Regions from separate parts of the Pantoea sp. NSTU24 genome, predicted to be linked through region 1. Evidence: predicted binding sites of a transcription regulator. Region 1 holds the regulator's gene; the other holds the start of a gene.
What was found. The regulator CRP, encoded in region 1, controls carbon source genes, mostly activating them, when cyclic AMP is high. The targets are predictions, from matches to a motif close to ATGTGANNNNNNTCACAT.
Positions count from the first base shown of each region.

Region 2: a site for CRP is predicted at 2,532-2,549, ahead of msrB (peptide-methionine (R)-S-oxide reductase MsrB). Genes of this name have one in related genera too.

Region 1 covers NZ_JBKIWZ010000001.1:2,895,410-2,899,448, reverse strand. Annotated here, with positions in the region: gene ACLHDD_RS13910 (YccS/YhfK family putative transporter) at 1-1,133, opposite strand, end outside; gene crp (cAMP-activated global transcriptional regulator CRP) at 1,191-1,823, opposite strand; gene ACLHDD_RS13900 (OsmC family protein) at 2,128-2,532, shown strand; gene ACLHDD_RS13895 (phosphoribulokinase) at 2,872-3,741, opposite strand; gene ACLHDD_RS13890 (YheU family protein) at 3,803-4,021, opposite strand; gene ACLHDD_RS13885 (hydrolase) at 4,026-4,039, opposite strand, start outside.
Region 2 covers NZ_JBKIWZ010000001.1:1,488,832-1,492,870, reverse strand. Annotated here, with positions in the region: gene ACLHDD_RS07275 (aldo/keto reductase) at 1-357, shown strand, start outside; gene ACLHDD_RS07270 (D-hexose-6-phosphate mutarotase) at 354-1,253, opposite strand; gene gapA (glyceraldehyde-3-phosphate dehydrogenase) at 1,327-2,325, opposite strand; gene msrB (peptide-methionine (R)-S-oxide reductase MsrB) at 2,668-3,078, shown strand; gene ACLHDD_RS07255 (YeaC family protein) at 3,083-3,364, shown strand; gene pncA (bifunctional nicotinamidase/pyrazinamidase) at 3,408-4,016, opposite strand; gene ansA (asparaginase) at 4,033-4,039, opposite strand, start outside.

The DNA.
Region 1 (4,039 bases):
CTGCCCAGCATCAGCATGACTGCAAAGCGAGCGGCGGTGCGCAGTGACGAGGAGCGCAGCGAGAGGTAGCTGCGCAGGGCGGGCAGCAGCGGCAGGCGGCGCTGGCGATCGGCCATCAGGTCGCGCTGATAAAGCGGTTTCTGCGTTCGCAGGACCCGGGCAATCCGGTTGAAGTGATACAGGCAGAAATGCCCCACCGGATTGTTGGGATGCTGATGCGCGATTTTCTCCAGCGCGCCGAGCTGTTTGTCCATTGCAAAACGTTCGGGCAGGCGGTGGTAAAGAATATTATCCGCCAGCACCCACAGCCGGGCCGAGATGGTTTTGGCATTCCAGCGGATCACCGCTTCGGCATGGCTCTGCTCGACCAGCTTCTGCACCTCTTCCGGCCGATGCAGGCTGACCGAGATATGCTCCTGCAGATCCAGCGCCACCTGAAAGGCGCGCGTCAGCCGCTTGTGGCTGTGGTCGCGGCTGGCCGACAGCATGTGCATCTGCTGATAACAGGTGTTGATCAGATCGACCACCTTCTGCTGGCGAGCCAGCAACGGCGGCAGGGCCTTTTCCGGGTCGGTCAGCTGCGTCAGCAGGGTATATTTGGCGTCGCAGTAGTTAGCCAGCTCGCGGTAGATCAGACTCAGGCTCTCGCGCATCGGCTGCTCTTTCCACAGCCAGAACCAGAACCAGTTAAACAGCCCGTACCAGAGCGTACCGCCAATATAGAGCAGCGGCGGAACATAGATCGGCATGCGACCGACCAGGCTCAGGGTAAAGATAGCGGCGATAAGGGTGCCGGGCAGCAGACGACCATGCAGCGGGCTGATCTCGCCGGTTACGCCGAGCAGCAGGGGCATGATCAACAGGATCAGCGGCAGCGGCACCGTCTGCAGAGTGAGCCACTGGATCAGGAAGCTACCGAGGGCAAACAGGCTGCCACCCACGATCAGGCGTTTGAAGAAGCGTTTATGCGGTGTATCCAGACCAGCGATGTTGCAGCAGGCAGGCACCAGCGAGAAGAGCAGGCCTTTTTGCAGGTCGCCAGTCAGCCAGCCCAGCGCGACCGGCAGGCAGAGCACCAGCGTCTGCCGCAAGGCGTAGTTCACTTCAGGATGGTAAATTATTCGACGCCACATCGGCTCAGCACAAACAATAACGGCGTGATGTTGCCATCACGCCGTGGGTGACAGGAATTAGCGGGTGCCGTAAACGACGATGGTTTTGCCGTGTGCAGAGATCAGATTCTGATCTTCCAGCATCTTCAGAATACGGCCCACGGTTTCACGTGAACAACCAACAATCTGGCCAATTTCCTGACGCGTAATTTTAATTTGCATGCCGTCGGGATGCGTCATGGCATCTGGCTGTTTCGCCAGGTTGAGCAGGGTCTGTGCAATGCGTCCGGTGACGTCGAGGAAAGCGAGATTACCCACTTTTTCGGACGTGACCTGCAGGCGACGCGCCATCTGCGACGAGAGTCGCATCAGGATGTCAGGGTTAACCTGAATCAGCTGACGGAATTTCTTGTAGGAAATCTCTGCCACTTCACACGCACTTTTCGCACGTACCCAGGCGCTGCGCTCCTGGCCTTCTTCGAACAGGCCAAGCTCACCAATAAAATCACCCTGATTCAGGTAGGAAAGAATCATCTCTTTGCCTTCTTCATCTTTAATCAGAACCGCGACGGAACCTTTCACGATGTAGTAAAGCGTTTCTGCTTTTTCACCTTGATGAATCAGCGTACTTTTGGATGGATACTTGTGAATATGGCAATGGGACAGGAACCATTCGAGTGTAGGGTCTGTTTGCGGTTTGCCGAGAACCATTCGCTATTATCCTCTGTTGTAATCGTGCCCAAAATACAGGGGGCAGTTTTCCCTGTCAGGCGGTGAAAGCTTCAAGCGTTTTCCCTTTCAGGAAATTATTCGGGCCGCATCAGGCGCAGTGCGCATCATTCTTCCCGGCTTCGTCATCGGGTGACGAAAACTATTTTCAGCACTGTTTGTAGCACAGCTTTAGCCGACTGTCTTCTGTTGTCTCGCTTCAGCTACAGGCGGATTTCTCCGGATTGCTGTTTACCAGGGGAAAGCGTACTCTGGCGACAAAACAGCGTATTCCGGAGTAAAAATCATGCAGGCAAGAGTGAAATGGGTAGAAGGACTGACATTCCTTGGAGAATCCTCATCCGGCCATCAGATCCTGATGGATGGCAATTCGGGGGATAAAGCGCCCAGTCCAATGGAGATGGTGCTGATGGCGGCGGGTGGGTGCAGCGCGATCGACGTAGTCTCAATTCTGCAAAAAGGCCGCAACGATGTGGCTGATTGCGAAGTAAAATTGACCTCAGAACGTCGTGAAGAGGCACCGCGAATCTTTACGCACATCAACCTGCATTTTATCGTTAGTGGCAAATCGCTCCAGGATAAAGCGGTCTCACGCGCGGTGGATCTTTCGGCGGAAAAATATTGCTCGGTCGCCATCATGCTGGGTAAAGGCGTGACAATGACGCACAGCTACGAAGTCATTGAGTTATAATAGCCGCAGGTTTTTTAACGTGAGTGGCCGTCCGTTATAAGACCTGACCCGGGCAGGGAATCCGCGTTGAGATTGTGCCTGCGCAGGAAATGGGGTCAGATCGGAACGTCGCCTGAGCCCATTGCTGGCCGCGCGATTGCGCATCTCATCCCTGATGTGCGCCCGTAGCCGGGCCAACGCATTGCGGTGTTCAAAAACGCGCCCGGCGTTTTGGTCCTGGGCGCGGGACGCTTTCCTCTTCTGCCCCGGTTCCCTGTGTGTTGAGCTAATGCACTGTCCGATCCTGTGTGCCCAGGTTTTGTCTGTAGCGACATTCCTGAAACCTGCGCATTCATTCCCTCACTCTATCCGTTTACCTTCCATCAGCCGCTTCACCAGCGGGCCCATAATCAGCTCCATCGCCAGGCCCATTTTGCCGCCGGGCACGACCAGCGTATTGATGTGCGAGATAAAAGAGCCCTGCAGCATCGCCAGCAGATAGGGGAAGTCGATATCTTCCAGCGCCTGAAAATGAATCACCACAAAACTCTCATCCAGTGACGGGATGGCGCGAGCGGCAAACGGGTTTGAGGTGTCCACGGTCGGGACGCGCTGAAAGTTGATATGGGTTCGTGAGAACTGTGGCGTGATGAAGTTGATGTAATCTTCCATCGACCGGACGACGGAATCCATCACCGCTTCACGGGAGTGACCACGCTCGCTGGTATCGCGTACCAGCTTCTGGATCCACTCAAGGTTAACAATCGGGACCACGCCCACCAGCAGATCGACCTGCTTTGCCACGTTGTGCTGCGCCGTCACCACGCCGCCGTGCAGACCCTCATAGAAAAGGATGTCGGTGTTCTGCGGCAGCGGCTGCCATGGTGTGAAGGTGCCGGGCACCTGATTCCACGGCACCGCCTCATCGTAGGTGTGCAGATATTTGCGCGACTGTCCCTGTCCGCTATAGCCATACTCTTTAAAGCTTCGCTCCAGCAGGCCAAAGTCGTTGGCTTCAGGGCCAAAGTAGCTGATGTGACGTCCTAAATCGCGCGCCTTACGGATCGCCATATCCATTTCAGGGCGGGTGAAGCGGTGAAAACTGTCGCCTTCCAGCTCCGCCGCATGAAGATTAAGCTGCTGAAAGATTTTGCGAAATGCGAGGCTGGTGGTGGTGGTTCCTGCACCGCTGGAACCAGTCACTGCGATAACAGGATGACGTGCAGACATAGAGAAGCTCCCTGTGAGATCGGGTAACAGGCATTGTTAGCATGAAATGGCTGTGGGCGCATCAGCCCCGGAAGGCGTTGCGCGGCATAATATTGACCGATTCATGCAGTTCCGACCACACCAGCACCACCTCACCGCTTTCCAGCTGGCGTCGCACATCCGCCACTTTGTCCAGCAGGCTGCGCTCCTGCTCGCCGTAGTCTGTGCCTTCGCGCAGGACAAAGGTTTCAATCAGGTTTTCAAGGGTCTCAGGCGAGACCTGTTGCCAGGGAATAATCACGGGATCAGTTTTCCAGAA
Region 2 (4,039 bases), 1.4 Mb from region 1:
CTTTATCATCTCGCGTCACGTGGTATTGAGTCTGACCTGCTGCCCGCCTGTCAGCAGCGCGGGATACCGGTTATGGCCTATTGCCCGCTTGCCCAGGCAGGCCGGTTACGTGAATCACTGTTTACCGATCCGCTCCTGACGCAGATTGCACAGCAAAAGAGCATCAGCGTGCCGCAACTCCTGCTGGCCTGGGTCATTCGCCAGCAGGGAGTGATCGCGATTCCCAAAGCCAGCTCAGTCGCTCACGTTCAGGAAAATGCGGCTGCGCTGGAAATAATGCTGACCGATGAGGAACTGGCGCGCATCGATCGTGCCTGGCCAGCACCCCAGCACAGGGTGCCGCTGGATATTGTTTAGCTGCCTGCGATCTCGCTGGCGGCGGCTTTCTTCCTGAGGCGGAAGGTGGTGGCCAGCCGTGCCGGCTTTTCACCTGCGCTGCGCATAGGTTTGCTGATACGCGCGGTCTCCACACACACCATGGTTTTATAACCTTCGTTCGCCATATCCGCCATGCTGCAGGAAAGCTCTACCCCAGGATTCCAGGTGACAACGTCACTGTGATAATGGTGGTAAACCTCAATCTGGCGCTGACCTGACGTGTCATTAATGACGGCGCAATCCTGCGGAGCGGTAAAGATGCGGTCTATTCTTCCCGGATAGCGCTGCTTACCGTCACTGCTGCCTGTCTGCTCATTATTGACCTTATCAATAAAGCTGTTGCCCAGACCGGAGACTTCAACGCCCTGAATATCGCTGACGGTGAAATAGCTGTGCAGCGCCGCGGTCGCCTCAAAGTCACCGTAGGCTTCCAGTTCAATTTCGCAGTGCTGACCCAGGCGGAAGCGGGCAATCAGGGTGAACTCGTGCGGCCAGAGCTTCAGCGTCTGTGGCGTGCTTTCCAGCACCAGCGTCAGCATTACGCCTTCTTCGTTTTCATCGTGGGCAGTCAGTTTCCACGGCTGGGTACGGGCAAATCCGTGCGCCGGTTCACCCGCCGGGCCAAACCACGGCCAGCAGATCGGTACGCCGCCGCGGATCGCCTTACCGGGCGTAAACAGGCTCTTATCACTCAGCCAGATCACGGGTTTTTCACCGCTGGGCTGCCAGGCGATGAGATGGGCACCCTGTAGCGTGATGGCTGCACGGACCCTGGGATGACTCACCACAATCGTCGGCAGGTCACCAGCCTGACGCTGTGAAAGGTAAGGAGAGATCTGCGTGACCACCGGCAGAGAAAACAGTTTGTCTTGCATGTTCGATTCCTTCCTGTACGGATCAAAAAAGGGCGACCGAAGTCGCCCTTATTCTCAATGATGAGTGGCTGCCTTATTTGGCAGAAACCAGTGCAATCAGGTCGAGAACTTTGTTTGAGTAGCCAGTTTCGTTGTCATACCAGGAAACCAGTTTCACAAAGTTATCGTTCAGCGCGATACCTGCTTTAGCATCAAATACGGAAGTCAGTACTTCGCCGTTGAAGTCGGTAGACACGACATCATCTTCAACATAGCCCAGCACGTCTTTCATCTCGCCTTCTGCAGCCGCTTTAATCGCTGCACAGATCTCTTTATAAGAGGCCGCTTTTTCCAGACGCACGGTCAGGTCAACAACGGAGACGTTAGGGGTTGGTACGCGGAATGCCATGCCGGTCAGTTTGCCATTCAGCTCTGGCAGAACTTTACCAACTGCTTTCGCTGCGCCGGTTGATGAAGGAATGATGTTCTGTGATGCGCCGCGACCGCCGCGCCAGTCTTTGTGAGACGGGCCATCAACGGTTTTCTGGGTTGCGGTAGTCGCGTGAACAGTGGTCATCAGACCTTCAACGATGCCGAATTTGTCGTTGATGACTTTTGCCAGCGGAGCCAGGCAGTTGGTGGTGCAGGATGCGTTAGAAACGATATCCTGGCCTTCATATTTGTCGAAGTTTGCACCACGAACAAACATCGGCGTGTCATCTTTAGATGGGCCGGTCAGAACAACTTTCTTCGCCCCTGCAGTGATGTGTTTACGCGCAGTTTCGTCGGTCAGGAAGATACCGGTTGCTTCAGCAACAACGTCAACGCCCACTTCATCCCACTTCAGGTTGGCTGGATCTTTCTCAGCGGTAACACGGATTTTTTTACCGTTCACAACCAGGGCGCCATCCTGAACTTCTACGGTGCCGTCGAAACGACCATGCGTAGAGTCATACTTCAGCATGTACGCCATGTAATCCGCGTCCAGCAGGTCGTTGATAGCAACGATTTCGATGTCAGAACGTTTCTGAGCAGCACGGAAAACGATGCGACCGATACGGCCAAAACCGTTGATACCTACTTTGATAGTCATATATTCCACCAGCTATTTGTTAGTGAATAAAAGGTTGCCTGTAAAATTACAAAAACCTTACCAGGCGTCAAGCGGAATCGTGTCAATTGTTGCGACAAATCAATTCGCCTGAGAGGAATTATTTGGTGCGCAACCGCTTGCGCGCCGCCAATGATATCGCGCTTCTTTGAATCGATCGCCGACTATATAGGGATGTTCCGGATAAAAGGTGATCAAAGTCACAAATCCGCTCAGCGGACGACGGAGGAGGTGGGTGAGCACAAAAAAAGACCCGGGTCATGTTGATCATTTGTTAGAATAATAGTCGAATTTTTCAGAATGGCACTGCCCGGAAATCTTAAAATGGCTAAAGACACCGCACCCGAAGCAAAAATTGCGCAGCTGACCGAAATGCAGCGTTACGTGACTCAGCATCGCGGAACGGAACCGCCTTACAGCGGTGCACTGCTGCACAACAAACAGGAAGGGATTTATCACTGCCTGGTCTGCGAGGCGCCGCTTTTCCTCTCAGAAACCAAATATGATTCAGGCTGTGGCTGGCCGAGTTTTTATGAGCCGGTCAGTGACGATGCGATTCGCTATATTGACGATAACTCCCACGGCATGCAGCGCGTCGAAATCCGCTGCGGCAGTTGTGATGCGCATCTTGGACATGTATTCCCGGATGGCCCGCAGCCGACTGGTGAGCGCTACTGTGTCAACTCTGCCTCGCTGAATTTCACCGATGAGCAGGGCGTACAGACGAAAGGGTAAGACGATGAAGGAACAACTCGAAGCCATGCTTGCGTCAATGACGCCGGAAGTTTACCAGCGGCTGGCCACAGCAGTTGAGATTGGTAAGTGGCCGGATGGCGTAGCGTTAACCCAGGAGCAACGTGATAACTGCCTGCAACTGGTGATGATGTGGCAGGCCAGACACAACGATATGCCACAGCACATGACCATTGCCAGGGGAGGGGAGATGGTTATGAAGTCGAAAAAAGAGCTGAAGGAAGAGTTTGGTATCGACGCCGACGTGACCCGCATCCATCTGCACTGATGGCAAATAAAAAGCTGGCGTCCTGCCAGCTTTTTTATCGTTATCAGATCAGAATCGCGCCCTGAGCAGTCATCTGTGCAAATGCAATCTCGCTGTCTTCAGGATTCAGGTTGACACCCCGGCAGCCCTCTTTGACCACCTCGACGTGATATCCCAGCTCCAGCGCATCCAGCACGCTATATTTAACGCAGTAATCGGTCGCCAGTCCCAGCATCACCAGATGGGTGATCCCACGTTCGCGCAGCCAGCTATCCAGCTCGGTTTTGCGGCGGTGGCCATTGTCAAAAAAGGCGCTGTAGCTGTCGACATCCTGATCCTGCCCTTTATGGAAGGTTGCATCAAACAGCGAGCGATTCAGGCCCGGATGGAAGTCTGCGCCCGCCGACCCCTGAACGCCATGGTCGGGCCACCAGATCTGAGCCAGTCCGTTTAACTCGCCCAGCGTGTAGACCGGCTCGCCGGAAACAGAGGCGAAGCTGCCGTGGTCGGCCGGATGCCAGTCCTGCAGAGCCACGACGCACTCACCCTGTTCATGAAACAACCGTGCATAACGATTGGCCACCTCAACGGTGTGATCGCCCTCGTGAACAGCCATCGGGCCGCCCGGGCAGAAATCGTTCTGGATATCAATAATGATAAGAGCCCGTTTCATGACATGTTGCTCCATTTTAATCT